One region of the Streptomyces sp. NPDC051987 genome, then DNA from elsewhere that is predicted to be linked to it. Evidence: riboswitches for the same ligand, from Rfam matches in the RefSeq annotation. Region 1 holds a riboswitch; each other region holds the start of a gene.

The links. A riboswitch is a leader RNA that binds a small molecule or an ion and turns the genes downstream of it on or off. The one in region 1 is predicted to bind thiamine pyrophosphate.
Region 2: it holds a riboswitch for thiamine pyrophosphate, as region 1 does, so the genes downstream of both, thiC (phosphomethylpyrimidine synthase ThiC) here and AB0M11_RS31150 (thiamine ABC transporter substrate-binding protein) in region 1, are expected to answer to the same signal.
Region 3: it holds a riboswitch for thiamine pyrophosphate, as region 1 does, so the genes downstream of both, thiO (glycine oxidase ThiO) here and AB0M11_RS31150 (thiamine ABC transporter substrate-binding protein) in region 1, are expected to answer to the same signal.

What each region holds. Positions count from the first base shown of each region.
Region 1 is NZ_JBFAXI010000078.1:22,949-32,934, forward strand. Features, by position in the region: gene AB0M11_RS31120 (hypothetical protein) at 1-1,410, shown strand, start outside; gene AB0M11_RS31125 (VOC family protein) at 1,506-1,913, shown strand; gene AB0M11_RS31130 (Rossmann fold nucleotide-binding protein) at 2,041-3,159, shown strand; gene AB0M11_RS31135 (LAETG motif-containing sortase-dependent surface protein) at 3,277-3,981, shown strand; gene AB0M11_RS31140 (ABC transporter ATP-binding protein) at 4,117-5,136, opposite strand; gene AB0M11_RS31145 (iron ABC transporter permease) at 5,136-6,734, opposite strand; gene AB0M11_RS31150 (thiamine ABC transporter substrate-binding protein) at 6,779-7,849, opposite strand; TPP riboswitch at 7,923-8,030, opposite strand; gene rlmN (23S rRNA (adenine(2503)-C(2))-methyltransferase RlmN) at 8,073-9,179, opposite strand; gene AB0M11_RS31160 (VOC family protein) at 9,260-9,986, opposite strand, start outside.
Region 2 is NZ_JBFAXI010000008.1:20,242-30,227, forward strand. Features, by position in the region: gene AB0M11_RS06580 (SsgA family sporulation/cell division regulator) at 1-320, shown strand, start outside; gene AB0M11_RS06585 (YibE/F family protein) at 472-1,980, opposite strand; TPP riboswitch at 2,052-2,229, shown strand; gene thiC (phosphomethylpyrimidine synthase ThiC) at 2,222-4,042, shown strand; gene AB0M11_RS06595 (hypothetical protein) at 4,151-5,020, opposite strand; gene AB0M11_RS06600 (metallophosphoesterase) at 5,201-6,289, opposite strand; gene AB0M11_RS06605 (LacI family DNA-binding transcriptional regulator) at 6,545-7,657, opposite strand; gene hisC (histidinol-phosphate transaminase) at 8,075-9,154, shown strand; gene AB0M11_RS06615 (cytochrome ubiquinol oxidase subunit I) at 9,425-9,986, shown strand, end outside.
Region 3 is NZ_JBFAXI010000113.1:14,277-24,262, forward strand. Features, by position in the region: gene AB0M11_RS36290 (sulfite oxidase-like oxidoreductase) at 1-511, shown strand, start outside; gene AB0M11_RS36295 (deoxyribonuclease IV) at 524-1,402, opposite strand; gene pknB (Stk1 family PASTA domain-containing Ser/Thr kinase) at 1,437-3,359, opposite strand; gene AB0M11_RS36305 (thiazole synthase) at 3,615-4,409, opposite strand; gene thiS (sulfur carrier protein ThiS) at 4,415-4,627, opposite strand; gene thiO (glycine oxidase ThiO) at 4,759-5,928, opposite strand; TPP riboswitch at 5,926-6,037, opposite strand; gene AB0M11_RS36320 (FAD-dependent oxidoreductase) at 6,176-7,408, shown strand; gene AB0M11_RS36325 (Rv2175c family DNA-binding protein) at 7,517-7,882, shown strand; gene thiE (thiamine phosphate synthase) at 7,916-8,563, shown strand; gene metF (methylenetetrahydrofolate reductase [NAD(P)H]) at 8,677-9,600, shown strand; gene AB0M11_RS36340 (hypothetical protein) at 9,657-9,986, shown strand, end outside.

The DNA.
Region 1 (9,986 bases):
GTGACCCACCCGACCCACTCCACTGCGGCGCTCCTGCGGCTGTCCTGGTGCGCGGTACCGCTCGCCGCCACGGTGCACCTGGCGGTCGCGGTGGCCCGCACCGACCCCGCCGCCACGCCACGCACCGGTCTCTCCGCGTTCGGCCTGGGACCGGCCCGGCTGATGGCGACCGCCGCCCGCAACACGGCCCTCGCCTGCGCCCTGGGCTCGGTGCTGGCCCTCCTGGTCTTCCTCCACCTGCGCGGCGACCTCACGGGCATGCCCTTCGACGGCGCGGCGAAGGACTTCCTGGCGGCGAACAGGTCCCTGCCCGTCCCGGCGGCCCTGACCCTCCTGACGGTCCCCCCGGCCCTGGCCTCCACGACCGTCGCCGTCACCCTCCGCCCCCGGGACCTGCCCCGCCCCCGCCCCCGCCCCCGCAGATACGGCCGCTTCGGCACCTACGCCCGCACCCCCAGACCAGAAACCTTCGGCACCTACGGCCGCTTCGGCGCCCGCTTCCACGCCGCGTCGCGGACCCACCGTCCCGCGGCCGGTCGCGCCGCTGGAGCGACAGGCGCCCCTTCACGCGACCGAAGCCGAGCATGGGCAAGCGTGCTCACGGACACCCCCCACCCACCCCTTCAGCCCGCGGACGCCGCCCAGCCACCGGTTCAGCCCGCGGGCAGTCGTGCCGCTGGGGCGGCACGGGTGGGCGCGGACGGCACCCTGCACGCGCCGGCAAGCGAAACCCCGCCCACCCCGGCCCCCGCCCCCCGCACCGAGGACACCCCGGCCGCGCTCCCCCACCTCCCCGGCGCCACCCCTCGCGGCCTGCCCTGGGCCGTCGCCGTCCTCGCCGCCGGCCTCGCCGTGGAGTCCTACGCCGACCTCACCGAAACCGCCCCGCACACCACCCTCCCCGGCGGTCTGGCGGGCGGCCCCGCCGGTGTTCTCGCCGGCTGGGCCCTCACCGCCCTCGGCCTGATCCTCGCCGCCCCCGGCCTCACCCACCTCTGCGGCCGCCTCCTCCAGTCCGTCCGCCCCGGCGCCGGCCGCCTCCTCGCCGGCCGCGTCCTGATGGCGGAGGCCACCCGCATCGGCCGCCCCCTCGGCGTCGTCTGCGCGGTGGCGTCGGCAGGCTTCGCCGCCACCACGCTCTACGGCCACCACGGCGACTCCCCCGCCTTCGGCCCCCTCGCCGCCCTCGGCGGCCTGGTGGTGGCCGGCTGCACCGTCGCCACCCTCCTCATCGCCGCCGTCGAGGCCCGCCAGTCCCGCGCCGACACCACCGCGGCCCTGCTCCGCCTCGGTGCCCCGGCGACCGTGCTGCGCGGCGCGGCGGCCCTGCGCGCCGGCGCCCTGCTGGCCCTGTTCGGCCCCCTCACCCTGCTGATCGCCGACCTCGCCGCACTCCCGCTCGCCCGCTGAAAAGCCGTACGAAAAAAGTGCGGAACCGGCGATGACTTTCGCCGCACACCCCGGTCTACCCCCGCGAACGGCACGACACCCGAGGGAGAGACCCCATGTACCAGCAGATGATCTTCGTGAACCTGGCCACCGACGACGTCGCCGCGTCGCGCAGGTTCTTCACGGAGCTCGGCTACTCGATCAACCCGCAGTTCAGCAACGACGACTGTTCCTGCGTCGTGATCAGCGACACGATCATCGCGATGCTGCTGAGCAAGCAGCGCTACGCCGACTTCACGAAGAAGGAGATCGCCGACTCCACGAAGACCAGCGAGGTGCTGCTCTGCCTGAGCGCGGAGAGCCGCGAGAAGGTCGACGAGCTGGTGGCGAAGGCGGTCGCGGCCGGCGGCACGGCGAACGACGACGTCCAGGACCAGGGCTTCATGTACGGCCGTTCCTTCGAGGACCTCGACGGCCACAGCTGGGAGGTCGTGTGGATGGACCCGGCGGCGGTCCAGGGCTGACGCCTAGCATGGGCGGGTGCATCCGACACCCGCCCAGCCAGACCCCGCCCAGCCGCACCCCGCGAACCCGCAACCGGCGCACCCCGCGAGCCCGCAGCCGCGCCACCGGGCCGCCCGCGACCGTGAGATCGAGTCCCTCGCGGAGTTCGACGCGGTGGTCGCCGCGCACGGCACGCTCGGCCAGTACCGGGTGCAGGCCGTCGATCTGACGGACCGTACGGACGTCCTGCTGACCACGGACACCGCCGGCGCCGTCTTCCTCGGCTGCCCGATGTCGCCCGAGGCAGCCGCACGGGTCGGCGCGTCCGGCGCGCTGGTGTTCCCACCGGTCCCGGACCTGCCCTTCGATCCGTACCGCGCCTTCGTCTACACGCCCGACGAGCTCTTCGACTCCCTCGACAGGGGGTACGAGGCCACCCCGGACGCCCGTTCGTACGCCTGGTTCGAGCAGACCAAGGCGGACGGCGACATATTCGGCTCGATGCTGCGCTCGATCCACGACGACGCGGTCTCCGACGCGCTGGACGAACTCCTCGTCGGCGCCCGGGTGGTGGGTGTGATGGGCGGGCACGCGATGGAGCGCGGCACGGCGGGGTACGCCGGTGCCGCCCGGCTCGGCCGGGACCTCGCGCGGGCCGGTTTCACGGTGGCGACCGGCGGCGGTCCGGGCGCGATGGAGGCGGCGAACCTCGGCGCGTACGCGGCACCCTTCGACGACGGGATGCTCGACGAGGCGCTGGAACTCCTCGCCAAGGCACCGTCGTTCCGGCCGTCGGTCACCGACTGGGCGCGCGCCGCCTTCGAGGTCCGCGGGCGCTGGCCGGACGGCGGACCCTCGGTCGGCATCCCCACCTGGTTCTACGGCCACGAGCCGCCGAACGCCTTCGCCGCGCACATCGCGAAGTACTTCGCCAACGCCACCCGCGAGGACGGTCTGCTGGCCCGTTCAGGCGCCGGTGTGGTGTTCCTGCCGGGCGCCGCAGGGACCGTCCAGGAGATCTTCGACAACGCGACGCCCAACTACTACGAGTCGCGGGGCGAACCGACCCCGATGGTGCTCGTGGACGAGGCGCACTGGAGCGAGAAGCTGCCCGCCTGGCAGTTGCTGACCTCGCTCGCGGGACAGCGCCCGATGGCGTCCCGTATCGCCCTGGTTGACCGGATCGAGCAAGCTTCACCGGCGCTGAAACGTCTCAGCTGGCAAACGGAGAGTAAAGTCAACACCCGTGGACCGCATATGCGTTGACACTACTTACGGAACACTTATAGACCTGTGAGTCTCCTGGGGTTTCTGACGCTTCACCGCATCGTCGCGCCAACTCCCCCTCTGCCCCCCGCAGTCATGCACTCAGTAAGGACAAACGTGTCCATATCCCGCCGCAGTGCACGTCGTTCCGTGCGCATCCTGGGTGTTGCCTCCGCATCGGCCGCGCTGGTCCTGGGCGTCTCCAGCAGCGCCCTCGCGTGCAACATCAAAGAGTTCTCCGCCGAAGCCACCTGCGACGGCTCCAACGGAGTCATCACGGTGACCGACCAGGACGCCACGGGTACTCCGGCCACCATCACCGTCTTCCTCGAGAACAACGGTGCCGACGTCAAGCAGGTCGGCGACGCCCAGACCGTGAAGGGCTCCAGGGCCGGCACGGAGGTCACCTTCTCCGAGGGCTGGGCGCCCAACGCGACGTACCGCGTCCACGTCAAGGTCGACAGCGGCAAGACCCGGATCGACACGGACATCACGCCCAACCTGACGACCCCGTCGACCGCGTGCGCGTCCGACGAGAGCTCCAGCCCCTCCCCGTCGGAGTCGGCCACGCCGTCCCCGTCGGCGTCCGAGTCCACCCCGGCCGAGTCGGACTCCCCGACCCCGTCGGCCTCGGACAGCAGCAGCACCGCTCCGGCGTCCGCGTCGGACAACGCTCCGTCCCCGGCCGTCGGCGAGTCGAACCTCGCCGAGACCGGTGCCAACTCCAACACCGGCCTGATCGCCGGTATCGCCGCCGCGCTCGTGGTGGTCGGCGGTGGCGCGGTGTGGTTCGGCATGCGCCGTCGTGGAGCACAGCGGTAACCGACCCGCCCCACGCGCTCGTACGCGCTCGTGGACCGTCGAGGCCCGTCCCCGTTTCTCCCGGGGACGGGCCTCGGCCGTACGCGTGCGCACGCGGACGCGCGCACGGACACGCGCACGGACACGCGCACGCGGTCAGTCCAGTACGACGGTCTCCGACGCGTCGAACTCGACGCCCACCGCGTCCCCGGCCTCCGGTGCCGCCCGCAGCGCGCAGGCCGCCTCCAGGCGGGGGCCGTCCTGGGGCTGGAGGTGGACGGTGACATGGGTGCCCTGGAAGGTACGGGCGGCCACCGTGCAGGGCAGCCCCGCGTCAGCGGCGACCAGCCGTACGCCGGCCGGCCGGACGAGCAGGGTCCGCGTCCCCTGCCCGGACCCCTCGGGCACCGGCACCTTCCCCCACGGCGTCACCGCGACCGTGCCTTCGACGGTCGCCGGGACCACGTTGCCGAAGCCCAGGAAGCGGGCCACGAACTCGTCGGCGGGCCGCTGCCAGACGTCAAGGGGCGTACCGGACTGGGCGATCCGCCCGTCCCGCATCACCACCACTCGGTCGGCCAGTGCGAAGGCCTCGCCCTGGTCGTGCGTCACCGCCAGCACGGTCGTCCCCAACCGCCCGAACAGCTCCCGTAGTTCGACGACCAGCCGCTCCCGCAGCGAGCGGTCCAGCTGGCCCAGGGGCTCGTCGAGCATCAGCAGCCGGGGCCGGGGCGCCAGCGCACGGGCGAGCGCCACCCGCTGCTGCTCACCGCCGGAGAGTCCGGCGACGGCCCGCCGGGCCGCACCCGGCAGCCCCACCAGGTCCAGCAACTCGCCCACGCGTGACGCCTGTTCCGGCTTCCCGGCGCCGCGCATCCGCAGTCCGAAGGCCACGTTCTGGCCCACGTCCCGCTGCGGGAAGAGCTGATGGTCCTGGAACATCAGACCGACGCCGCGCTGGTGCGCCGGCACCCGCGCCTGGTCGTGTCCGTCGAGCAACACCCTTCCGGAATCCAGCGGTTGCAGACCCGCGACCGCCCGCAGCAGCGTCGACTTGCCGCTTCCGCTGGGCCCGAGCACGCACACCACCTCGTGCTCGGCGACCTCCAGGCCGACGGCGTCGAGCACGGCCCGGCCGCCGAACCGCACGGTGGCCGCGTCGAGAGTCAGCAGCATCAGAACTCCCCCGTCCGGTCGGTCCGCAGCCGCTCCAGAACCAGCAGCGCCACCGCGCACACCACCATCAGAATCGTGGAAAGGGCCATCGCCTGGCCGTAGTTGAGATCACCGGGGCGGGACAGCAGCCGGGCCACCGCCACCGGCAGGGTCGGATTGTCGGGCCGCGCGATGAACACGGTCGCCCCGAACTCCCCCAGCGACACCGCGAAGGCGAAGCCCGCCGCGATCAGCAACGCCCGCCGCACCAGGGGCAGATCGACCTCCCGCCACACCCGCCAGGGCGACGCCCCGAGCACGGCCGCCGCCTCCCGCAGCCGCTCGTCCACGGCCCGCAGCACGGGCAGCATGGTCCGTACGACGAAGGGCACACCGACCAGTGCCTGGGCGAGCGGGACCAGGATCCAGGACTGGCGCAGATCCAGCGGCGGCTTGTCGAGCGCGATCAGGAACCCGAAGCCGACGGTCACCGCGGACACCCCGAGCGGCAGCATCAGCAGCGCGTCGAACCCCCGTACAATGCGTCCCGCGTCCCGCCGGGCCAGCGCGGCGGCGGCGAGCCCGCCGATCGCCACCGCGATGGCGGTGGCCGCGACCGCGTACTCCAGGGAGTTGACCACCGACTCGATCGGCGCGACCAGGAAGGTCCCGCCGTCGGCGTCGCCCAGCGCGCGGTAGTACCCGAACCCGCCGTCCAGCGACCGCCGTACCAGCACGGCCAGGGGCAGGACGAGGAGGACGGCGATGGTGGCGAGCACTCCCCCGAGCAGCGCCCACTGTCCGGCCCCGCGCGGCCGGCGTGCCGTCACCGCGGGGTCGACCAGCCGGAGCGCGCTCTCCCGGCGCCGCACCGTCCACGCGTGCACGGCGAGGACCGCACCGACCGCCGCGAACTGCACGAGGGTGAGGACGGCGGCCGTGGAGAGGTCGAAGATCTCGGAGGTCTGCCGGTAGATCTCCACTTCGAGGGTGGCGAACGTCGGTCCGCCGAGGATCTGCACCACCCCGAAGGAGGTGAAGGTGAAGAGGAACACCATCAGCGCGGCGGCGGCCACGGCGGGCGCGAGCGCGGGCAGGGTGACCTTCCGCCAGGCGGCCGGCGGGGAGAGGCCGAGCATTCGGGCGGCCTCCTCCTGCCGGGGGTCCAGCTGGGCCCACAGCCCGCCCACGGTGCGCACGACGACCGCGTAGTTGAAGAAGACGTGCGCGAGCAGGATGGCCCAGACCGTGGTGTCGAGCCGCACCCCCCACAGCTCGTCCAGCAGTCCGCCCCGCCCGACGAGCGCGAGGAAGGCGGTCCCCACCACGACCGTCGGCAGCACGAAGGGCACCGTCACCACGGCCCGCAGCACCTGTCTGCCCGGGAAGTCGAGGCGGGCGAAGACGTAGGCGGCGGGCAGGGCGGCCAGCAGGGTGAGCGCGGTGGAGGCAAGTGCCTGCCAGGTGGTGAACCAGAGCACGTGCCGGATGTCGGACTGCCCGACGACGTCGGCGATCCTCCCGAGCCGCCACACCCCGTCGGCCTTCAGCCCGCGGGTCACGATCGCCGCGACCGGCCAGGCGAAGAAGACGCCGAAGAACGCGACGGGCACGGCCATCAGGCCGAGCCGCGCCGCGCTCCCCCGGCGCCCGGTGCGGGGGGCTACTTGAGTACGAGTGACGTCCACGTCTTGACCCACTGGTCACGGTCGGCGGCGATCCTGTCGGGCGCCATGGTCTCGGGGTCCTTCGCGGCGGGCCCGTACTTCGTGAACTCGGCGGGCACCCTCGCCCCGTCGACCACCGGATACACGAACATGTTCAGCGGCATGTCCTCCTGGAACTCCTTGGAGACCAGGAAGTCGATGAGCGCCTTGCCGCCCTTGGTGTTCCTCGCGTTGCTCAGCAGCCCGGCGAACTCGATCTGGCGGAAGCAGGTGCCGGCCGCGACCCCGGTGGGCGCGGTGCTCGGCTTCGGGTCGGCGTAGATGACCTCGGCGGGCGGGGAGGAGGCGTACGACACGACGAGCGGCCGGTCGCCGCCCGCCTTCCTGCCGCCGGCCGAGCCGGAGAACTCCTCGTTGTAGGCCTGCTCCCAGCCGTCGACCACCTTGACGCCGTTGGCCGTGAGCTTCTTCCAGTAGTCCTGCCAGCCGCTGTCCCCGTACCGGGCGGCCGACCCGAGCAGGAAGCCGAGCCCCGGCGAGGAGGTGGCCGCGTTCTCGGTGACGAGGAGGTTCCTGTACTCCGGCTTGACGAGGTCGGCGTACGACGTCGGCGGGGTCAGCTTGTGCCGGGTGAAGTACGCCTTGTCGTAGTTGACGCAGATGTCGCCGTAGTCGATGGGCGTGACCCGGTGCCTGCCCGCGTCGAGCTGGTACGCCGCGCCGACCTTGTCGAGCCCCTTCGCCCGGTACGACTGGAAGAGCCCGTTGTCGAGGGCCCTGGAGAGCAGGGTGTTGTCCACGCCGAAGAAGACGTCGCCCTGCGGGTTGTCCTTGGTCAGGATCGCCTTGTTGACGGCCTGCCCGGCGTCGCCGTCCTTGAGGACCCTGACCTGGTAGCCGGACTGCTTCTCGAAGTCCTTGAGCACGTTCTTGGAGACGGCCCACGAGTCGTGGCTGACGAGGGTGACGGTCCTGGAGCCGGCGCCGCCGTCGGCGGCGGACGAGCAGGCGGACAGCGTGACGAGCCCGAGCCCGACGGCCGCGGCCACGAAGGTCCTGGTGTGCACTGGTTGTTTTCCTCCTGGGGCGGTCCAGGAAGAGACGCGGCCCCGCCCGCGGTGTGCGGGCAGGGCGCAACAGCTCGAGTGATGACCGAACTTCCTACCCAGAATGACCTGGGCGAGGTTCAGAGGGTCTGCGGCCCGGTTGCCGCACTCTCAGCGCTGTGGCGCTCCCCTGTCGGAATATGAAGATGTGTTGGCCAGATCCTACCGCTCGGCGCCGACGGCGTTACCGCTCGGTGGCCGCGAGCTGACCGCAGGCGCCGTCGATCTCCTGCCCACGGGTGTCCCGGATCGTCACCGGCACACCATGCGCCTCGATCGCCTCGACGAACGCCTTCTCGTCCTCCGGCCGCGACGCGGTCCACTTCGAACCCGGCGTCGGGTTCAGCGGGATGAGGTTGACGTGCACGGGCTTGCCCCTGAGCAGCCGGCCCAGCCGGTCTCCGCGCCACGCCTGGTCGTTGATGTCCCGGATCAGCGCGTACTCGATGGACAGCCGGCGCCCGCTCTTCTCGACGTACTCGAACCCGGCGTCCAGGACCTCGCGGACCTTCCACCGCGTGTTCACGGGGACGAGGGTGTCGCGCAGTTCGTCGTCGGGGGCGTGCAGGGAGATCGCGAGCCGGCACTTGAAGCCCTCGTCGGCGAACCGGTGGATGGCCGGGACCAGTCCGACGGTCGAGACGGTGATCCCGCGCTGGGAGAGCCCGAGTCCGTCCGGGGCGGGGTCGGTCAGCGCCCGGATCGCTGAGACCACCCGCTTGTAGTTGGCGAGCGGCTCGCCCATCCCCATGAAGACGATGTTGGACAGCCGCGCGGGGCCGCCGGGCACCTCGCCGTCCCTGAGCGCCCGCATCCCGTCGACGATCTGGTGGACGATCTCGGCGGTGGACAGGTTCCGGTCGAGACCGGCCTGCCCCGTCGCGCAGAACGGGCAGTTCATCCCGCAGCCGGCCTGCGAACTGATGCACATGGTCACCCGGTCCGGGTAGCGCATCAGCACCGACTCGACGAGCGTCCCGTCGAACAGCCGCCACAGCGTCTTGCGGGTCGTCCCCTCGTCGGTCGACAGATGCCGGACGACCGTCATCAGCTCAGGGAACAGCGCCTCCCGCAGCTTCTCCCGCGAGCCGGCCGGGATGTCCGTCCACTGCTCGGGGTCGTGCGCGTACCGCGCGAAGTAGTGCTGCGAGAGCTGCTTGGCACGAAACGGCTTCTCCCCGACCTCGGCCACCGCGTCCTTGCGCTCGGCGGGCGAGAGATCGGCGAGATGCCGCGGCGGCTTCTTGGCTCCGCGCGGCGCGACGAAAGTGAGTTCTCCGGGCTTGGGCATGGTGGTACCAGTGTCGCAGATCCACTCAGGTGGCCCGCGACGGCGGTGTGGGGCCCGGTGCGGCCCGGGACGGTCCCGGTTCAGCCCGTGGCGGTCGTGATGACGGCGAAGGCGGCGCCGGCGGGGTCGAGGAACATGGCGAAGCGGCCGATGCCCGGGGCCTCGGTGGCCGGGATGAGGACGGTGGCCCCGGCCTCGGTGGCGGCGGCGAGCGTGGCGTCGCAGTCCCGCACCTCGAAGTAGGGGTGCCATTCCGAGGTGGAGCCGGCGTCGAGGTTGGCCTGGGGCAGCTGCATCAGCCCGCCGTGCGCGGACGCGTCACCGGCGGAGGGGAAGAGGACCGTGTACGTCAGGGCGGGGCCGATCGGCACGTCGGTCGTCCGCCAGGCGAAGACCGACCCGTAGAACGCCTTCGCCGCGTCCGCGTCGGTGGTGTACAGCTCCGCCCTGGCCAGGCTGCCGGGGACCGCGACGAGGTCCAGGCCCCGGGTCTCGCCCGGCTGCCAGACGGCGAAGTCCGCGCCGGTCGGGTCGACGAAGGCGGCAGCCCGTCCGAAGGTGAAGACGTCCGCCGGGGCGATACGGACACTGCCGCCCGCCTGCTCGACGGCCTTGGCGGTGGCGTCGGCGTCCGGGGTGTGGAAGTACACCCTCCAGGACGGGCTCGCGCCCTCCGCGGTGAGCGGCCCGATCCCGGCGACCGTGCTGCCTTCCTGCTCGAAGAAGCCGTAGCCGCCCGCCTCCGGTCCCGCCGACCGGTGCCGCCAGCCGAAGACGGCCCCGTAGAAGGCGGCGCTCGCGGCGATG
Region 2 (9,986 bases), on a different contig from region 1:
CCTTCCATCTGCCCGGGGACGCACCGGTCACCTGGGCCTTCGGCCGGGAGCTGCTGATCGACGGGGTGGGACGGCCGTGCGGCGAGGGAGATGTGCACATCGCGCCCGCCGATGCCGAGGTGCTGGGCGAGGTCCTGATCCGGCTTCAGGTCGGTGGCGACCAGGCGATGTTCCGGTCCTCCGCGCCGCCGCTGGTGGCGTTCCTCGACCGTACGGACAAACTGGTGCCGCTCGGCCAGGAGGGCTCGCTCGCCGACTTCGACGCGCACCTCGACGAGGCCCTCGACCGCATCCTGGCCGAGGAGCAGAGCGCCGGCTGAAGAGGTACCGCACGGGGCGCACGTCGCTCCGTCGAGCCGTGTGCGGACGCGCAGGAACGCTTCTGCGTGTCCACGACGTCAGTCGCGACACCTCTCCGCATCACCGATGTCCGTGTCCCGGCCGCGCTGGCCCGGCCGCGCTGCGCCGGCCTCACCGTTTCCGGCGCCGCCCCCGGCCACCGTGCGTCGGGGCCGGCGGTGCGGTCGGCCCGGCTGACGCTGCCTCCATGGCCGCGGCCGTTCCCGTGCCCGCCCGGTCGGCCGACACGACCAGGGCCGCGAGCAGCGTGGTGACCGGCACCGAGGCGACCAGGCCGATCGAGCCGACCAGCGTGCGCACGACCTCCTCGGCCACCAGCTCGCTGTTGGCGACCGTGGCCACACTGCTCTGCGCGATCGAGAAGAGCAGCAGCAGCGGCAGCGCGGCACCCGCGTAGGCCAGTACGAGGGTGTTGACGACCGAGGCGATGTGGTCGCGGCCGATGCGGATACCAGCCCGGTACAGCCCGCGCCAGCCCATCGTCGGGTTGGCCTCGTGCAGCTCCCAGACCGCCGAGGTCTGTGTCACCGTCACATCGTCCAGGACACCCAGCGAACCGATGATGACACCGGCCAGCAGCAGACCGCTCATGTCGATCGACGGATACAGGCCGTGGATCAGACCGGTGCTGTCATCGGTGTTGCCGGTGAGTGCGGCCCAGTCGATGAACTCCGAGCCCAGCAGGCCGATCAGGCACAGCGAGACCAGCGTGCCGAGCACCGCCACCGAGGTCCGGGCGGACAGCCCGTGACACATGTACAGGGCGATCAGCATGATGGCACTCGACCCGACCACCGCCACCAGCAGCGGATTGGAGCCCTGCAGGACCGCCGGGAGGATGAACAGGGTCAGGACCAGGAAGCTGACGGCCAGCGCGACCAGCGCCATCACACCACGCAGTCGGCCCACCACCACGACGGCGAGCGCGAAGATCCCGGCCAGCAGCGCCATCGGGAACTTCCGGTTCACGTCGGTGACCGAGTACTGCAGGTCCTTGGGCGCGGAGGGTTCGTACGCCGCCACGACCTTCTCGCCTTCGTGCAACTGCCGTGACTGGTCGGGCTGCACGATCTCGGTGAAGGTACGGCCCTTGTCCTTGCCGGTGTCGACCCGGACCGTGGCCTTCTTGCAGGTGCCGCCGTCCTCCCGCTTCGAGGACGTGCCGTCGGCGGTGGAGGCGTCGTCCGTCGAGCCGCCTCCTGAGGCGTTGACCGACTTGCAGCTCACCGAGAGGACCTTGGTGACCGTCGCCGCCTGGGTCTGGCGGTCGAAGCCCACCCCGGTGCGCTCGTGCGGCGGGGCACCGCCGGGCCACAGCAGCACCAGGCCGACCACGACCGCGGCGGTGAAGGGGATCAGGATCGCCGCGATGACCTTGCGTAGATGCTTGGAGACGGGCGCGGCGGGCCCGTGGCTGTGGCTGTGCCCGTGCGCGTGGCCGCTCTGGCCGGGGCCGTGGGCGTGGCCGGCAGCCTGGTGGTGGTCGTACGGCTCGGCCTGTCTGTGGATGTGGCCGTCACCGGCACCATGGCCCCCGTGGCCGGTTCCGCCGCCCTGCGAGGCGCCGTTGCCGCGCTGCGGCTCGGAGGGCGGGTAAGGGTGCTGCTGTGTCGAGGTCACCGCCCGATCATCGCAAGAACGGCAAGGGCCCCCTGTTCACCGCGCCCGAATTGACGCTAGCGTGGAGGCACCTTTGCACACGCGGGAGCTCGGAGCACCGGGCTGAGAGGGCGCTGACCTCCGTATTTGCGATGTTTCACGTGGAACGAATGATGTTTCACAGGGAACGCCGCCCGACGGAAGCCGCTGCGTCGACCGCCGAACCTGTTACCGGGTAATGCCGGCGTAGGGAGTAGGTCTCATGACCAACAAGGACGTACGCACGCCTGCCTCCAGTCAGGACGAACAGCCCATCACGGGGGAAACTCACCCGGAGGCCGGGAAGTCCATCGGCTGGCACAAGGGATATGTCGAGGGCTCCCGCCCTGATCTGCGGGTGCCGGTCCGTCAGGTGCATCTCAGCAACGGGCAGTCGGTGACGCTCTACGACACCTCAGGCCCGTACACCGATCCGCTCGTCGAGACCGACGTCCGCAGGGGCCTGCCGCCGCTGCGGGAGAACTGGATCGTCGGCCGCGGCGACACCGAGGAGTACGCGGGCCGTCCCGTCCGTCCCGAGGACGACGGGATCAAGCACACCTCGCCCCGCGGAGGTCTGCGCAACCTGGACGCGGTCTTCCCGGGCCGGCCACGCCAGCCGCGGCGCGGCCGGAACGGCGAGGCGGTGACGCAGCTCGCGTACGCACGCCGGGGCGAGATCACCCCGGAGATGGAGTACGTGGCCATCCGCGAGAACGTTTCTCCCGAGGTGGTCCGCGAGGAGATAGCGGCAGGCAGGGCCGTACTGCCCGCCAACGTCAACCACCCGGAGATCGAGCCGATGATCATCGGCAAGCGGTTCCTGGTGAAGGTCAACGCCAACATCGGGAACTCGGCAGTCACCTCCTCCATCGAGGAGGAGGTCGAGAAGATGACCTGGGCGACCCGCTGGGGCGCCGACACGGTCATGGACCTGTCCACCGGTCGCAACATCCACACCACCCGCGAGTGGGTGCTGCGCAACTCCCCTGTCCCCATCGGCACGGTGCCGCTCTACCAGGCCCTGGAGAAGGTCGACGGCAGGGCCGAGGAACTGACCTGGGAGATCTACAAGGACACGGTCGTCGAACAGGCCGAGCAGGGCGTGGACTACATGACCGTCCACGCGGGCGTGCGCCTGCCGTACGTGCCGCTCACCGCCAACCGCAAGACCGGCATCGTCTCGCGCGGCGGCTCGATCATGGCGGCCTGGTGCCTCGCCCACCACAAGGAATCGTTCCTGTACGAGAACTTCGAGGAACTCTGCGAGATCCTCGCCGCCTACGACGTCACCTACTCCCTGGGGGACGGGCTGCGCCCCGGCTCCATCGCGGACGCCAACGACGAGGCCCAGTTCGCGGAACTGCGCACGCTCGGGGAACTCAACCGGATCGCCAGGCGTTTCCATGTTCAGACCATGATCGAAGGCCCGGGTCACGTCCCGATGCACAAGATCAAGGAGAACATCGACCTTCAGCAGGAGATCTGCGATGAAGCTCCGTTCTATACGCTCGGCCCGCTGACCACGGACGTCGCGCCGGCGTACGACCACATCACCTCCGGCATTGGTGCCGCGATGATCGCCTGGTGGGGTACGGCGATGCTCTGCTACGTCACGCCGAAGGAGCACCTGGGCCTGCCCAACCGGGACGACGTCAAGACCGGCGTCATCACCTACAAGATCGCAGCCCACGCGGCCGACCTGGCCAAGGGCCACCCGGGCGCGCAGGAGTGGGACGACGCGCTGTCCGACGCCCGGTTCGAGTTCCGCTGGGAGGACCAGTTCAACCTCGCCCTGGACCCGGACACGGCCCGCGGGTTCCACGACGAGACGCTTCCGGCGGAACCGGCGAAGACGGCCCACTTCTGCTCGATGTGCGGGCCGAAGTTCTGCTCGATGAAGATCAGCCAGACCATCACGGAGCGGTTCGGCGGCGCGCCGGCCGACGAGGCGTCTCCCGAGGAGGTCGCGGAGGGGATGTTGCAGAAGTCGAAGGAGTTCGCGGCGGGCGGCAACCGGGTGTACCTGCCGATCGCGGACTGACGGCCGCCGCGGGCGGAGTGCTGCGGGCGGGTCTCCCGGCAGTCCTCCGGTGCGGTCTCGTGGGCCGGGTGTCCGGCCTGCGCCCCCGGCCAGGGGGCGCAGGCCGGGTCATTCCGGCTGGTGCTCCGGGCCTCCGAAGTCCGGGCTGGTGTAGTCCGGGCTGGTGAAGCTCGGGCGAGAGGCCGGGGCGGCCCCGTCGTCGGTGCTGAAGCCGGGACGGTCGTAACCGAGCCGCGGCATCCGGCCCGCTGGGCCCGTCGGAGCCGTACTGCGCAGCCCGGCCGTGCCGGTGTCGGTGGCCAGCGCTTCCCGCAGGAAGGGCAGGATGCCGCGCTCCAGCAGGGCGTCCCGCCAGGCCTCCCGGGCCTTGGCCACCTCTCCGTCGGGCTCGCCGTAGGCTCCGGCCTCCAGCGAAGGACTGTTGCGCAGTGCGGTGAGCAGCAGCCCCGTGCCGGCCATGACGATGGTGGCCGCGGTCACGGCGCCGAACACCCAGCCGGCCGTGAGCATGGTCTCGGCGAACGCCGGGGCCGGGTCCAGCATCTTCAGGACGTAGCCGACGAGGAGGAATATCGCCGCGGCGGTGCCGGCGAGCACGGGCGCCAGGACCAGGGCGAGGGCGAAGCCCCCGGCGCCGGTCGTCTCGGCCGCCTCGCCGAGGGTGGTGGCGAGCCCCAACGAGCCGCCCGTGCCCGGCTCCACGGAGCCGGAGTCCTGGACGGTGGCCGGGGTGGACCGCGCCGGATTGCGCAGTTCCTCGCGGACCTTCACATAATGCTGGTACTCGGTCGCCGCGGCCGCCGTGATCAGTGCGGTGGCGTTGAGCGCCATGGTGCGCAGCTGTTCGGTGTTCAGACGCTGGCCTATACCGGCCAGTTCGGGACGGTACTGGGCGGAGCGCAGCGCCTCATCGAGGATCCGCTCGTATTCCTGGCGGTCCTCGCTGTGCAGGTGCTGCGGAACGCTGTTCATGTGCATCCCCCGATGCTCCGTAGGGCTTGTGCTCGCACGCCGGCGAGCCGTCGGGCAGAAACGGAGGGGAGCCTGCTACGGATAAACCGATGGTAGAGCCGTTACGGCACGCGGTGACAGGGGGTTGCCGGAAATTGGGGGTGGCCCGCGTGTGACGTCGGGAGGATGAAACAGCCGGGCGAACCCTCAGACGTCCAGCGGAAGTTGCCTCACCAGCAGCTTTCCGGCCATGGTCACGCCGCCGTCCATGGCGATGGCCAGCCCGTCGGCGTAGACGTGCGGCTCCTCCACGACCGGGCCGGTGCCCTCTTCGCCCTCCTCGGAGCCGACTTCGCCCAGCAGATAGGGAATCGGGCTGTGTCCGTGAACGATGCGGGTACCGCCGTACGTATCGAGAAGGGAACGGACGGCGTCTGCACCCCCCTCGTCGCGGAAGGAGAAGCGCTTGGTGAATTTGCGGAACAGGTCCCAGACCTCGTCCGCGTCATTGCGCGTGATGGTCTCGCGGACCGTGTCGTTGACCGCCTCGATCGAGTCGCCGTAGTCGAGGTAGGCGGTGGTGTCGGAGTGGACCAGCAGATATCCGTCGACCTGCTCGACGGCGTCCAGGCGGGCCATCCACTGGAGGTGGTGGTCCTGGAGCCGGTCCATGTCGGTCTTCTGGCCGCCGTTGAGCAGCCAGGCGGCCTGGAAGGTGGCGGTGCCCGCACCGGAGTTGACGGGCGTGTCGCCGAACCGTTTGGCGCCGAGCAGCAGCAGCTCGTGGTTGCCCATGAGCGCCTTGCAGTAGCCGCCGGCCGCGGCCGCCTCGGCGGACAGCCGCATCACCAGGTCGATGACGCCGATGCCGTCCGGCCCCCGGTCGGTGAAGTCGCCGAGGAACCACAGCCGGGCGCTGCCCGCACACCAGTGGCCGTCCGCGTCGACCAGGCCCTGCTCCCGCAGTGCGGCGACCAGCTCGTCGAGATAGCCGTGCACGTCACCGACGACGTACAGCGGGCCGGGGCCGTTTCCGGGCTGCGCGCCCGGACCGGCGGCCGGTTCGACGGGCGTCTGGAGCGTGTCGCCCCGGTGGATGACAGGCAGGTCCCGCTGCGTGGGCGTGTACCCGTCGGGATACCCCTCGGGGTACATGTCGTCGAGTGGCGGGACGGCGTCGCCGGGATGGGTGCTGGGGGCGTACGGACCGGTGTCGTTGACGTATCCGGGTACCCGGAAGTCGCGCAACGTCGCCGTCCGCTCCGTCTCGGGTCCCTGACCGGCCCCCTGAGTCATCAGACCCCTCCACCATCGCGCCGCATCTGCACCGCTTCGGACTGCCTGGTCGCAGCGGCCCGCGGTGTCGTGGGCCCATCATAGGAACGCCCGTCGCGCCGTGTGATGACCCAGGGGTGGTGAATCCGGGCAGGACTCCAGTTCAGCGTGGCATTCGCCCCGGTTGGGCAGGGGTTCGACCGCCCGTGGTTCGGCTGCCGTCGGCCGTCGGACGACGCCCGGCGGCCGGGCCGCCCCGCTCTCCGCGTGCTCGTGCTACTCCTCCTCCGGTGCCCGCGGCGGACTGACCGTGGTGCGCTGCGGGCGTCGCTGGGAGGAGGTACGCACGATCAGTTCGGTCGGTATCACCTGCTCGACCGGCTGGTCCGACTCCACTCCCTCGATCGCGTCGATGAGCAGCTGCACCACCGCGGTGCCGATACGGCGGGGCTTCAGGGAGAGCGTGGTGATGGGCGGTTCGGTGTTGGCGTACACCGTCGACTCGCTGCAGCACACCAGGAGCAGATCGTCCGGGACACGCAGCCCGTAGCGACGGGCGGCGGCGAGCAGATCGGTGCCGTTGGGGTCGAAGAGGCCGTAGACGGCGTCGGGGCGGTCCGGCCGGGCGAGCAGCCGGTCGGCGGCGACGGCGCCGGCGCACGGGTCGTGCGCCGGGTACGCCTCGTAGACCGGGTCCTGGCCGACGCGCTCGCACCAGCGCAGGTAGGCGCTGGTCGACAGGTGCGTGTACGTGTCCGTCGTGGTGCCGGTGAGCAGGCCGATCCGGCGGGCGCCCGCGTCGGCGAGATGGTCGAGGATGCCGAGGACGGCGGCCTCGTGGTCGTTGTCCACCCAGGCGGTGACCGGGAGCGCGCCCGCCGGGCGGCCGTCGGAGACCACCGGGAGACCCTGCCGGACCAGTTCGCTGACCACCGGGTCCTGGTCGGAGGGGTCGATGACGACCGTGCCGTCCAGGGCGACGTTCGACCACACGTCGTGGCGTGAGGTCGCGGGCAGGATCACCAGGGCGTAGCCGCGGGCGAGCGCGGCCGAGGTGGCGGCCCGCGCCATCTCGGCGAAGTACGCGAACTCGGTGAAGGTGAAAGGTTCATCCCCGTACGTCGTCACGGTCAGGCCGATGAGTCCCGACTTGCCGGTACGGAGCGTGCGGGCGGCGGCCGAGGGGCGGTACCCCAGCCGGTCGGCGACCTCGCGGACATGGCGCCGGGTGGCATCCGGGAGCCTGCCCTTGCCGTTCAGGGCGTCGGAGACGGTCGTGATGGAGACTCCGGCGGCGGCGGCCACGTCTCTGATGCCCGCCCGGCCCGGCCGGCTGCCTCGCCGAGAGGTTTCCGCGCGGCTCACCTGGTGCTTCCCTGCTGCTGTCATGGCGAGCCGATAGTAGGGCTCATGCGGTGGGGTAGTGCGGACGCATATGCACGCGTTGACAGGCACGTTTCTGCAAGGCCAATTGGGGTCAACTACCTTAGAAAGAAAGTCAGTTGAACGATCCAATGGTGAGACGTGACGTGTCTGCACGCATGGGCCTGCCAAGTGCCCGATGTCTCGAAGAGGTCTCAACTCACCTGCACGGGTGATGCGCGCTACGGCGTGAGCCACCGGCGCGTAGATATATGTAGGGCGCGCCCCCGATAAATGCGCCTTCGTGTGGTGATGCCCGTGATGCCGCCGCCGCTGCCCCGCCCGCTCTTCCGCTGGACGCGGCGGGGCCCAATCCTCTTAAGGTGAGCAGTATTGGATGCCGGCGGTGCGGACGGTCCGCCGGAGGTCGCGAGGAGGACTGCGGTGAGCGAGACGAGCCCCAAGCTGCGCGCCGAGCTGGAGGGTATCCCCACCTACAAGCCGGGCAAGCCGGCGGCGGCCGACGGTTCCGTCGCGTACAAGCTTTCCTCCAACGAGAACCCCTATCCCCCGCTTCCCGGCGTGATGGAGTCCGTCACCGCGGCAGCCGCCTCCTTCAACCGCTACCCGGACATGGCGTGCACGGGGCTGATGAACGAGCTCTCGGACCGCTTCGGTGTCCCGCTCGCCCACCTCGCCACCGGCACCGGGTCGGTCGGTGTCGCCCAGCAGCTGATCCAGGCCACCAGCGGCCCCGGTGACGAGGTGATCTACGCCTGGCGGTCCTTCGAGGCCTATCCGATCATCACGCAGATCAGCGGCGCCCGGTCGGTCCAGGTGCCCCTCACGGCCGGTGATGTGCACGACCTGGACGCGATGGCCGACGCCGTCACCGACCGCACCCGCCTGATCTTCGTCTGCAACCCCAACAACCCGACCGGCACGGTCGTGAAGCGGGCCGAGCTGGAGCGGTTCCTGGACCGGGTGCCCAGTGATGTGCTGGTGGTCCTCGACGAGGCCTACCGGGAGTTCATCCGTGACCCCGAGGTGCCCGACGGTGTCGAGATCTACCGTGAGCGGCCGAACGTCTGCGTGCTGCGGACCTTCTCCAAGGCCTACGGCCTCGCCGGGCTGCGCGTCGGCTTCGCGATCGGTCATGAGCCGGTGGCGGCGGCGCTGCGCAAGACCGCGGTCCCGTTCGGCGTGAGCCAGCTCGCCCAGGAGGCGGCGATCGCCTCGCTGCGGGCCGAGGACGAACTGCTCGGCCGGGTCGGCTCGCTGGTGTGCGAGCGGCAGCGCGTCGTCGAGGGGCTGCGCGGCCAGGACTGGACGGTGCCCGAGAGCCAGGCCAACTTCGTGTGGCTGCGGCTGGGGGAGCGCACGACCGCCTTCGCGCAGCTCTGTGAGGCGCACGGCGTGGTCGTCCGGCCGTTCCCGGGCGAGGGTGTGCGGGTGACGGTCGGCGAGACCGAGGCGAACGACATCTTCCTGAAGGCGGCGGAGGCGTTCCGCAAGGAGCTGTAGCGCCTCCGGGGCGAGCGGAGGCTCCCGCGGACCAGGAGATCCACACGTGCGGGGTCGCACGGCCGACATCAGGGCCGGGCGGCCCCGCGCGCATGTCAAGAAGGTGCCGAACGGCCCAAGTGCGACCCCCCTTCGAACTTCGACAATCGGTGCGTCATAATGGCTTGTGAATGTGAATGCATTCACAAGCGTGTCCCATTGGTCCCGTGATGCACGCGACAAAAGGGGCAGAGTGTCGCTGGATCACGGCGACGTAAGGAGACTGACGACGTGTACCTGGCTTTGGCGCCGGAGACACTGGCGCGCTGGCAGTTCGGCATCACCACCGTCTACCACTTCCTGTTCGTCCCGCTGACGATCTCGCTCGCCGCCCTCACGGCCGGCCTGCAGACCGCCTGGGTGCGCACGGAGAAGGAGAAGTACCTCAGGGCGACCAAGTTCTGGGGCAAGCTCTTTTTGATCAACATTGCGATGGGTGTGGTCACCGGCATCGTGCAGGAGTTCCAGTTCGGCATGAACTGGTCCGACTACTCGCGGTTCGTCGGTGACATCTTCGGTGCCCCGCTCGCCTTCGAGGCGCTGATCGCCTTCTTCTTCGAGTCCACCTTCATCGGGCTGTGGATCTTCGGATGGGACAAGCTGCCCAAGAAGATCCACCTGGCCTGCATATGGATGGTCTCCATCGGCACGATCCTGTCCGCGTACTTCATCCTCGCGGCCAACTCGTGGATGCAGCATCCCGTCGGTTACAAGATCGACAAGGTGAAGGGGCGGGCCGAGCTCACCGACTTCTGGTCCGTGCTCAGCCAGAACACCGCGCTGGCCCAGGTCT
Region 3 (9,986 bases), on a different contig from region 1:
GCGCTGGGAGTTCCGGGTCTTCGGCGCCACCGCCGACGGGGGCACGCCCGTCTGGAACCACGAGCAGTTCACGGCCCTGCCGTACTCCACCGTGGTCGCCGATCTGCACTGCGTGACGAAGTTCAGCATGCTCGGCGCGGAGTGGGGCGGGATCCCGGCCCGGACCGTCCTGGAGCTCGCGCCGCCCGCCCCCGAGGTCACCCACGTGATGGTCTGGGCCGAGTACGGCTTCTGCTCCAACCTGCGCCTCGCCGACTTCGCCGCCGAGCGCACCGTCTTCGCCACCCACAAGGACGGCGAACTCCTCACCGCCGAGCACGGTTTCCCGGTCCGTCTCGTCGTGCCCCACCTGTACGCCTGGAAAGGCCCCAAGTGGGTCCGCGGCGTCGAGTACATGACCGCCGACCGGCGCGGGTTCTGGGAGGAGCGCGGCTACCACAACATCGGCGACCCCTGGCGGGAGCAGCGCTACTCCTATCAGGAGGAACCAGGCGACGGCCCGGAACTCTGAGCCGGCGAGCGGTCAGCCGTCCCGGAGCCGCTTGAGGCGCTCGACGTCCGCCGCGTGCCCCTCCTTGCCACCGGGCGTCTCGATGACCAGCGGCACGCCCGCGGTCGCCGGATGGGTCATCAGGGCCCGGAACGCGTCCTCGCCGATGTGCCCGGCCCCGATGTTCTCGTGCCGGTCCTTGTGCGCGCCGACCACGTCCTTCGAGTCATTGGCGTGGATCAGCCGCAACCGCCCCTCACCGACGGTCGACACCAGCAGGTCGAGGGTCCGGTGCATCCCGGTCGGCCCGGTCAGGTCGTGCCCGGCGGCGAACACGTGGCAGGTGTCCAGGCAGACGCCCAGCTTCGGATGGGCGTCCAGCGCCTCGAAGTACGGGCCGAAGTCCCAGGTCCGCGAGCAGAGCGAGGCGCCCTGTCCGGCGGTGGACTCCAGGAGCAGGAACGGGTCGTCGTCGTGGGTCAGCTCGTCGAGGAGCGGCAGCAGGCGGGTGCGCACCTGCTTCAGCGCCACGTCGCGGGCCCGGCCGCCGGTCGCGCTCCCGGTGTGCACGACCACGCCGAGCGCCCCGATCTCCCGGCCGCGCCGCAGCGAGTGCCGCAGCGACTCCACCGACCTCTCCACGGTCGCCTCGGTGTGCGAGCCGAAGTTGATCAGATAGGGGGCGTGCACGTACGCCGGGATCGACCCTTCCGCGCAGGCCGCGCGGAACGCCTCGTCCTGCTTGGGGCTGCCCGCCGGGGTGGCCCAGCCGCGCGGGTTGGCGACGAAGACCTGCACGGCCTCGGCCCGCAGCTCACGGGCGTACGACAGCCCCACGGAGTGCAGGCCACCGGCCACCGGGACATGGCCGCCGACGGGGTTGCGGGCGGGACCCGACTGCTGACTCTTCACCCGTCAAGGGTGTCACGGCGCGGCCCGCGCCCCGTCACCGGATGGTGATGGTGATCGTCGACCCCTTGGGGGCCTGCTCCCCGGCGTCCACCGACTGCTTCCGCACGGTGTCGCCGAACAGCCCGAGGAGCCCGCGGTCCTCCTTGACCTGGAAACCGGACCGCTCCAGCAGCTTGGTCGCGGCGTCGACGTCGGCCCCCACCACGTTCGGCACCTCGACCAGCTCCGGGCCCTGGGACAGGGTGAGCGTCACCGTGTCGCCCTCGGCGGCCTGCGCGTCGCCCGCCGGGGTCTGCCGGGCGACCTGTCCCTGGTCGTACTCGGAGTTGATCTCGGTGGCGGAGACCGTCACCTTCAGCCCGGCATCCTGAAGGTCCTGCCGGGCCTCGTCCAGGTCCTCGCCGGTGACGTCCGGGACGTCGACCGCGGCGCCCTTGCTGACGACGAGCGCGATCGCGGTCCCCGCGTGCCGCTTGGCACCGGCCCCCGGGTCGGTCGAGATGACGGACCCCCTGGGCACGTCCTCGCTGAACTCACGGGTCACCATGCCCGGCGCGAGGCCGTCGGCGGTCAGCAGCAGCCTGGCCCTGGCCAGCGTCCGGCCCTGCACGTCCGGCACGTTCACCGTCTCGGGGCCGTCGGAGATGGTGAGCGCCACCGAGTCGTTGCTGCGGATCCGCGCGCCGGCCGCCGGGTCGGTGCTGATCACCGCGCCCCGCTTCACGGTGTCGCTGTAGGCGTGCTCGACCGATCCGACGTCGAGCCCGGCCTGCTTCAGCCGCGCGGTGGCCTGGGCCTCGGTCTTCGACAGCAGCGGCGGCACCTTCGTGAACTGCCCGGAGTTGATGTACCAGACGCCGGCTCCCGCGCCGAGGACGATCAGCACGGTGACGACGAGCGTCACCAGCCCGCGCCGCGACCGGCGGCCCCCGCGCCGCCGCTCGGGGACGGGCGGCGCCTCGAACCTGCTGGTCCGCAGCACCCCCTCGTCCTCCTCGTGCACCGGCAGCGGCCGGGGCACGGTGAGCGACCGGGGTATGACACTGGTCCGGTCCTCGCCGCTGTCATGCGCCTCGGCCAGCGCCTGCGGCGGTACGGCGTCCAGCTGCTCGGCACCGAGCGCACCGCGCGCCCGACGCACCAGGGCGAGCAGCGCGACCGCGTCGTACGGCCGCACCCCGGGGTCGCGCGCGGTGCCGAGGGCGACCAGCTCGTCCAGTTCGGGGGCCAGTCCCGGCACCACGGCGGACGGCGCCGGCACGTCCTCGTGCAGATGCTTGTAGAGGATCACCGCGGGCGAGTCCGCGTCGTGCGGCTTCTGCCCGGTGAGCATCTCGTAGAGCACGACACCGCACGCGTACACGTCGACGCGCGGATCGGCGGCCCCGCTCTCGACCTGCTCGGGCGCGAGATACGAGACCGTCCCGAGGACGGCGCCCGTGGTGCGGGTGGCCGAGTCCACGGACCGCACCAGCCCGAAGTCGGCGACCTTGACCCGCCCGTCGTCCCCTATCAGCACGTTCTCGGGCTTCATGTCCCGGTGCACGAACCCGGCGCGGTGCGCGGCGCCCAGCGCGGCCAGCACCGGCTCCAGGATGTCCAGCGCGGCCCGCGGCTGCAGCGCGCCGCGCTCGCGCAGCACGTCACGCAGGGTGCAGCCGGCCACGTACTCCATGGCGAGGTACACGTACGACCGGTCGGCCCCCTGGTCGAAGACCTGGACGACGTTCGGGTGGGCCAGCCGGGCGACCGACTTGGCCTCCAGGATGAACCGCTCGACGAAGGACGCGTCGACGGCGAGCGCCGGGTGCATCACCTTCAGTGCGAGGACGCGGTCCAGCCGGATGTCCAGGGCCCGGTACACCGTGGCCATCCCGCCGACGGCGATCCGCGCGTCGACGCGATAACGGCCGTCGAGCACCTGCCCGACGAGGGGGTCCTGAAGGGTCGTATCCACGCAGCGAGTGTACGAGCACCGGCTGACACCCCCACGGATGAGACCGCTTACCCCAGGGGACTGCAGCGCACCTGTGACGCTTCACACCCACCTGACATATCCCCCACACCCCGCAGCCGCCGACGCCGTTCGGCCCCTGGCTCCCACCCTCCCGCAGCCGCCGACGCCGCTCGGCCCCTGCGGGAGAGTCCCGCTTCTCGGCGGACGGGTTCGGGTGGTGCGTGGGTGGGAGAGCGGGCGGGAGTGGACCGGCGGTCAGAACGCAGGGCGCTCGAGGTCCAGCACGGCCAGGCCCTCCGCAGGAGACGACGCCTCCGCGAGGTACCGGCGCGGAATCCGCCCCGCCAGCCGCGCCAGCCGCCCCGCCTCCACCCCGGCCCGCATGGCGCAAGCCATCCGCTCGGGATCCCGCGCCCGCGTCACCGCCGACGCCAGCATCACCCCGGCACACCCCAGCTCCATCGCCAGCGCCGCGTCCGACGCCGTACCGGCCCCCGCGTCCAGGATCACCGGCACCCGCGCGTGCTCGACGATCAGCTGGAAGTTGTGCGGGTTGCGGATCCCGAGCCCCGACCCGATCGGCGACCCGAGCGGCATCACCGCGGCGCACCCCACGTCCTCCAGCCTGCGCGCCAGCACCGGATCGTCGTTGGTGTACGGCAGCACCGTGAACCCGTCGTCCACCAGCGTCTCCGCCGCGTCAAGCAGCTCGACCGGGTCCGGCAGCAGCGTCCGCTCGTCGGCGATGACCTCCAGCTTGACCAGCGAGGTCCCCAGCGCCTCCCGCGCCAGCCGGGCGGTCAGCACGGCCTCCCCGGCGGTGTGGCACCCCGCCGTGTTGGGCAGCACCCGGATCCCGAGCCGGTCGAGCACCGACAGCACGGATCCCCGTACCCCCGGGTCAACCCGCCGCATCGCGACCGTGGTCAGCTCGGTCCCGGACGCCACGAGCGCCCGCTCCAGCACCTCCAGGCTGGGCGCGCCTCCGGTACCCATGATCAGCCGGGAGGAGAAGGTCGTACCCCCGAGGACGAAGGGATCGTCGGCCACGGCGCTCAGCCCCCCTGCACGGCGGTCAGGACTTCCACGCGGTCGCCCTCGGCGAGCCCGGTCGCCGCCCACTGCCCGCGCGGCACGACGGTCTCGTTGACGGCCGCGGCCACCCCGGACGGCGCGGCCGTGAGCGACCGCACGAGGGTGTCGAGCGCGGTGCCCGCAGCGATCTCCCGGCGCTCCCCGTTGACGGAGACGGTGACGCAGACCTTCAGCCGTTCTGCGTTCGGCCGGTCTGGGTCGAGCCGGTCTGCGTTCGGCCGTTCTGCGTTCGGCCGGTCTGCGTCGAGCCGGTCCGCGGGGAGCCGGTCTGCATTCGGACGGTCCGCGTTCATACGGTCAGCGTTCATGCGGTCTGCTCCACGAGTCCGGCGGGAACGGCGTCGAACCGCTGCGGCGTGAACGGACGGGCCTCCGGCGGCAGCTCGCCGCCGGCCAGCAGCTCCGCCATCACGTCCCCCGTGACCGGCGTGAGCAGCACCCCGTTGCGGTAGTGCCCGGTGGCCAGCAGCAGCCCGTCCAGGCGGGTCGGCCCGAGCAGCGGCGCGTTGTCAGGGGAGCCGGGGCGCAGTCCGGCCCGGGTCTCGGTCAGCGGCAGCTCGGTGATCCCGGGCACCAGCTCGTGCGCGTCGCGCAGCAACTCGTACACGCCGCCCGCGGTGACCGTGGTGTCCCAGCCCAGCTCCTCGCTGGTCGCGCCGACGACCAGCTCGCCGTTCTCCCGAGGCACCAGGTAGACGTTCCCGCCGCGTACCACGGCCCGGACGGTCCGGCCGAGGAACGGCGCGTACCGCGCGGGCACGGTCAGCCGCAGCACCTGCCCCTTCACCGGCCGCACCGGCGGCAGCACCTCGTCCGGCACGCCCGCCAGCCGCCCGCTCAGGCTGCCGCCGGCGAGTACCACCTGGTCCGCGCCCAGCACCTCACCCGCACGGGTGCGGACACCGGCCGCCCGCTCCCGTACCAGCTCCAGGCGCTCCGCCCAGTCCCGGTGGAACACCACCCCGGCCCGCTCGCACGCGGCCACCAGTGCTCCTGCCAGCCGGCGCGGATCGATCTGGTGGTCGCCGTCCACCCGCAACCCGCCGCGCACGCCCGGCGCGAGCATCGGCTCCAGACGCCGGCACTCGCGCCCGGACAGCCACTCGGACTCCAGGCCCGACTGTTGCTGGAGGGCGTGCAGCTCGCGCAGCTGGGCCCGGTCGTCGGCGTCCAGCGCGACCGCGAGGGTGCCGCAGCGCCGGTAGCCGAGGTCATGGCCGGTGAGCTCGGTCAGCTCGGCGGCGAAGCCGGGATAGCGGCGCGCGGAAGCCAGGTTGAGCCCCAGCAGGGTCTGCTCGCCGTAGTGCAGCTCGGTGACCGCGGCCAGCATCCCCGCCGCGACCTGTGCCGCCCCGCCGCCGGGCCCGGGGTCGACCACGGCGGTGGCGAGCCCGCGTTGAGCCGCCCGCCAGGCCGTGACCAGGCCGATGATCCCGCCCCCGATGACGAGGACGTCGGACGTACGTGAGGACATGGGCGTCCAGCCCCTCCCTTCGCCGGCATGACCCGGATCAGGTTCGTACGGTCGGAGGCCGCCAGCCTCCCTCTCAGCCCGGTGCGTCCGGGCTCCCGCGTGTGCTTCACCGCCACCCTAGCCCGCCCGGCCGCGCCCTCGTAAGACGGCCTCGGGCGGCGCTGTGCATCAGGTCACCCGCCACGACCGCTGACTGACTCTTTGTCAGTTGTCTATCGTTCTTGTCTATGGTGATCAGGTGGACCAGGTGAGTGAGCAGACGCAGCTACGGGGCACGGCACAGACACGGCGCGTGGTCGTCGTGGGCGCGGGCATGGCCGGGGTGCAGACCGCCGTCGCCCTGCGGGAGCAGGGGTTCACGGGCGCCGTCACCCTGATCGGCGCAGAGCCGCACCAGCCGTACGACCGGCCGCCGCTCTCCAAGGCCGTGCTGCTCGGCACGTCGGAGGGGTCCGCGTTCGAGGTCGACTTCGAGACGCTCGGCATCGAGCTGGCGCTCGGCCGCGAGGCGCTGGGCGTGCGCCCCGCCGACCATGAGCTGGACACCGACGCCGGACCGGTGCCGTACGACGTCCTGGTCCTCGCCACCGGTGCCGAGCCGATCACGCTGCCCGGCACCGAGGGCGTGCCCGGCGTCCATCTGCTGCGCACCCTGGACGACGCCGAGCGGCTGCGGCCCGTGCTCGCCCGCCGGCACGACGTCGTGGTCGTCGGCGCGGGCTGGATCGGCGCCGAGTTCGCCACCGCGGCCCGCGAGGCCGGCTGCGCGGTGACCGTCGTGGAGGCCGCCGACCGGCCGCTCGCCGGAGCGCTCCCCGCCGAGGTCGCCGCGCCGATGGCCGCCTGGTACGCGGACAGCGGCACCGCACTGCGCACGCACGCGCGCGTGGCGGGCGTCGAGCCCGGCGCGGTGGTGCTCGACGACGGCTCGCGGCTGCCCGCGGGCGCCGTCGTGGTCGGGATCGGCGCCCGCCCCGCCACCGCCTGGCTGACCGGCTCCGGCATCGAGCTGGGCGCGCACCGCGACGTGCTGGCCGACGACCGCCTGCGCACCACCGTGCCCGACGTCTACGCGGTCGGCGACTGCGCCTCCTTCCCCTCCGGCCGCTACGGCGAGCGCCTGCTGGTCCACCACTGGGACAACGCCCTCCAGGGCCCGCGCACGGTCGCCGCCAACATCCTGGGCGAGACCGACGCCGTCTACGACCCCGTCCCGTACTTCTGGTCCGAACAGTTCGGCCGCTTCGTCCAGTACGCCGGCCACCACGCCGCCGCCGACCGGCTGATCTGGCGCGGCGATCCGGCCGGCCCCTCCTGGAGCGTCTGCTGGCTCCGCGAGACCCGCCTGGTAGCCCTTCTGGCGGTAGGCCGTCCTCGGGATCTGGCGCAAGGACGGCGCCTGATCGAGGCGGGGCGCCACATGGACGCCGAGGCACTGGCAGACCCTGGGCGTCCCTTGAAGGATGCGACGTACGGCTGAGCGGCGCCCCGTGAGGGGCGCGGGGAACTGCGCGACCAGCCCCGACGGCGCCGCACCCGGACGACCACCCATCGCGGCCCACCCGACGTTGCGCCTACCCTTGACCCCGTGACCGAGATTGACGCAAAGATCGATGCTCTCGTCCCCGCCTGGCTCACCCTCCCCGACATCGCAGAGATGATGGACGTCGAGGTGACGCGCGTGCGGCAGCTGGTCAAGGAGGGCCAGCTCATCGCCGTCCGCCGCGGTGAGAACAGGGCACTGCACGTCCCCGCCGCCTTCATCGACGGGGACAAGGTGGTCAAGGGCCTCTCCGGGACCCTGACGCTCCTGCGGGACGACGGCTTCACGGACGAAGAGATGCTGGAGTGGCTCTTCACTCCCGACGCCACCCTGCCCGGCACCCCCGCGCAGGCGCTCAGCGAGAATCGCGGCACGGAGGTGAAGCGCCGCGCCCAGGCGCTCGCCGTCTGAGGCGACCAGTACCGACACCACGGGGGACCACCGATGACCGACACCGCCCGCGCCCGGCTGGCCGACGCCCGGCTCTACCTGTGCACGGACGCCCGCACGGAGCAGGGCGACCTCGCCGCGTTCCTGGACGAGGTCCTGGCGGGCGGTGTCGACATCGTGCAGCTGCGCGACAAGGGCATGGAGGCCGCCGAGGAGCTGGAGCACCTCGCGGTCCTCGCCGACGCCTGCGCCCGGCACGGCAAGCTGCTCGCGGTCAATGACCGCGCGGACGTGGCCCACGCGGCCGGCGCCGACGTGCTCCACCTCGGCCAGGGCGACCTGCCGGTCCCCGCCGCGCGGGCGATCCTCGGCCCGGACGTCCTGATCGGCCGCTCCACGCACGCCGAGTCCGAGGCCGCCGCGGCCGCCGTGCAGGACGGCGTGGACTACTTCTGCACCGGTCCCTGCTGGCCCACCCCCACCAAGCCCGGCCGCCCCGCCCCCGGCCTCGGCCTGGTGCGGTACACCGCCGCCCTGGGCACCGACCGCCCCTGGTTCGCCATCGGCGGCATCGACCTGGGCAACCTCGACCAGGTGCTGGACGCGGGCGCCCGCCGGGTGGTCGTGGTCCGCGCGCTCACCGCGGCCGACGACCCGGGCGCGGCGGCGGCCGAGTTCGCCAAGCGGCTGCGCTCGCGGTGACGCGCGGTCCCGTGGTCCGAAAACATGTCCAGTATCCGGACGTGAGGTCGGCAATTCGGGCAAATATCCCGAGTTCGGTTGGGTGACCGTCCAGCCCTGACTAACCTGCGGGTATGGCCCTCGGAACCGCGTCCACCCGGACGGACCGCGCACGCACCGTGAGCGACATGCTCGCCACCGGCAAGACCACGTACTCGTTTGAGTTCTCGGCGCCGAAGACCCCCAAGGGTGAGCGGAACCTGTGGAGCGCGCTCCGGCGGGTCGAGGCGGTCGCCCCCGACTTCGTCTCCGTGACCTACGGGGCCGGCGGCTCCACCCGCGCGGGCACGGTCAAGGAGACCCAGCAGATCGTCGCCGACACCACGCTCACCCCGGTCGCCCACCTCACCGCGGTCGACCACTCGCTGGCCGAACTGCGCAACATCATCGGCCAGTACGCGGACGCCGGGATCCGCAACATGCTCGCGGTGCGCGGCGACCCGCCCGGTGACCCGATGGGCGAGTGGGTGGCGCACCCGCAGGGGCTGACCTACGCGGCCGAACTCGTCCGCCTCATCAAGGAGTCGGGCGACTTCTGCGTGGGCGTCGCCGCCTTTCCCGAGATGCATCCCCGCTCCGACGACTGGGACACCGACGTCCGGCACTTCGTCGACAAGTGCCGCGCGGGCGCCGACTACGCCATCACGCAGATGTTCTTCCGGCCCGAGCCCTATCTTCGCCTTCGCGACTCGGTCGCCGCGGCCGGCTGCCGGACTCCGGTCATCCCGGAAATTCTGCCGGTCACCAGTGTGAAGATGCTGGAACGGCTGCCCAAACTCAGCAACGCGACCTTCCCGGACGCCCTGAAAGAGCGGATCCTCACAGCCAAAGACGATCCGGCGGCGGTACGCTCCATGGGCATCGAGTACGCCACGGAGTTCTGCGCCCGGCTACTGTCCGAGGGAGTGCCCGGACTGCACTTCATCACGCTGAACAACTCCACGGCGACGCTGGAGATCTACGAGAACCTGGGCCTGCACCATCCCCCGCAGGCCTAGACCGGCCGCACCGGAGTACGACACACTGCGTAGCGGTCACTGGAGGAGGGGCGTACATGGGCTGGACGGTCCTCTACGTAGCATTCGGCATCGTCGCACTGTGGTTGCTCGGCGAGGTCCTGCTGCAGTACAAGGCGCGGCTGCGCTGGCGGCTGCTCGCCTTCGTCGGCTTCCTCGGGGTGGTCTTCGGTGTCCTGATCCCGTCCGTGATCGTCATCGGCGTGGGCGCGATCGCCTTCGCGGTCGGCCAGACCTACGTCACGCTGTCGTTCCGCCGGGGCTTCGAGGCCGGCTGGGCCGTCAAGCGCCCCGGTGCGGAGGGTGACGGCGGCGGCCTGACCAAGCGCCGCCGCGGCGAGCCCGACGAGGACCCCGGCCCGGCGGCC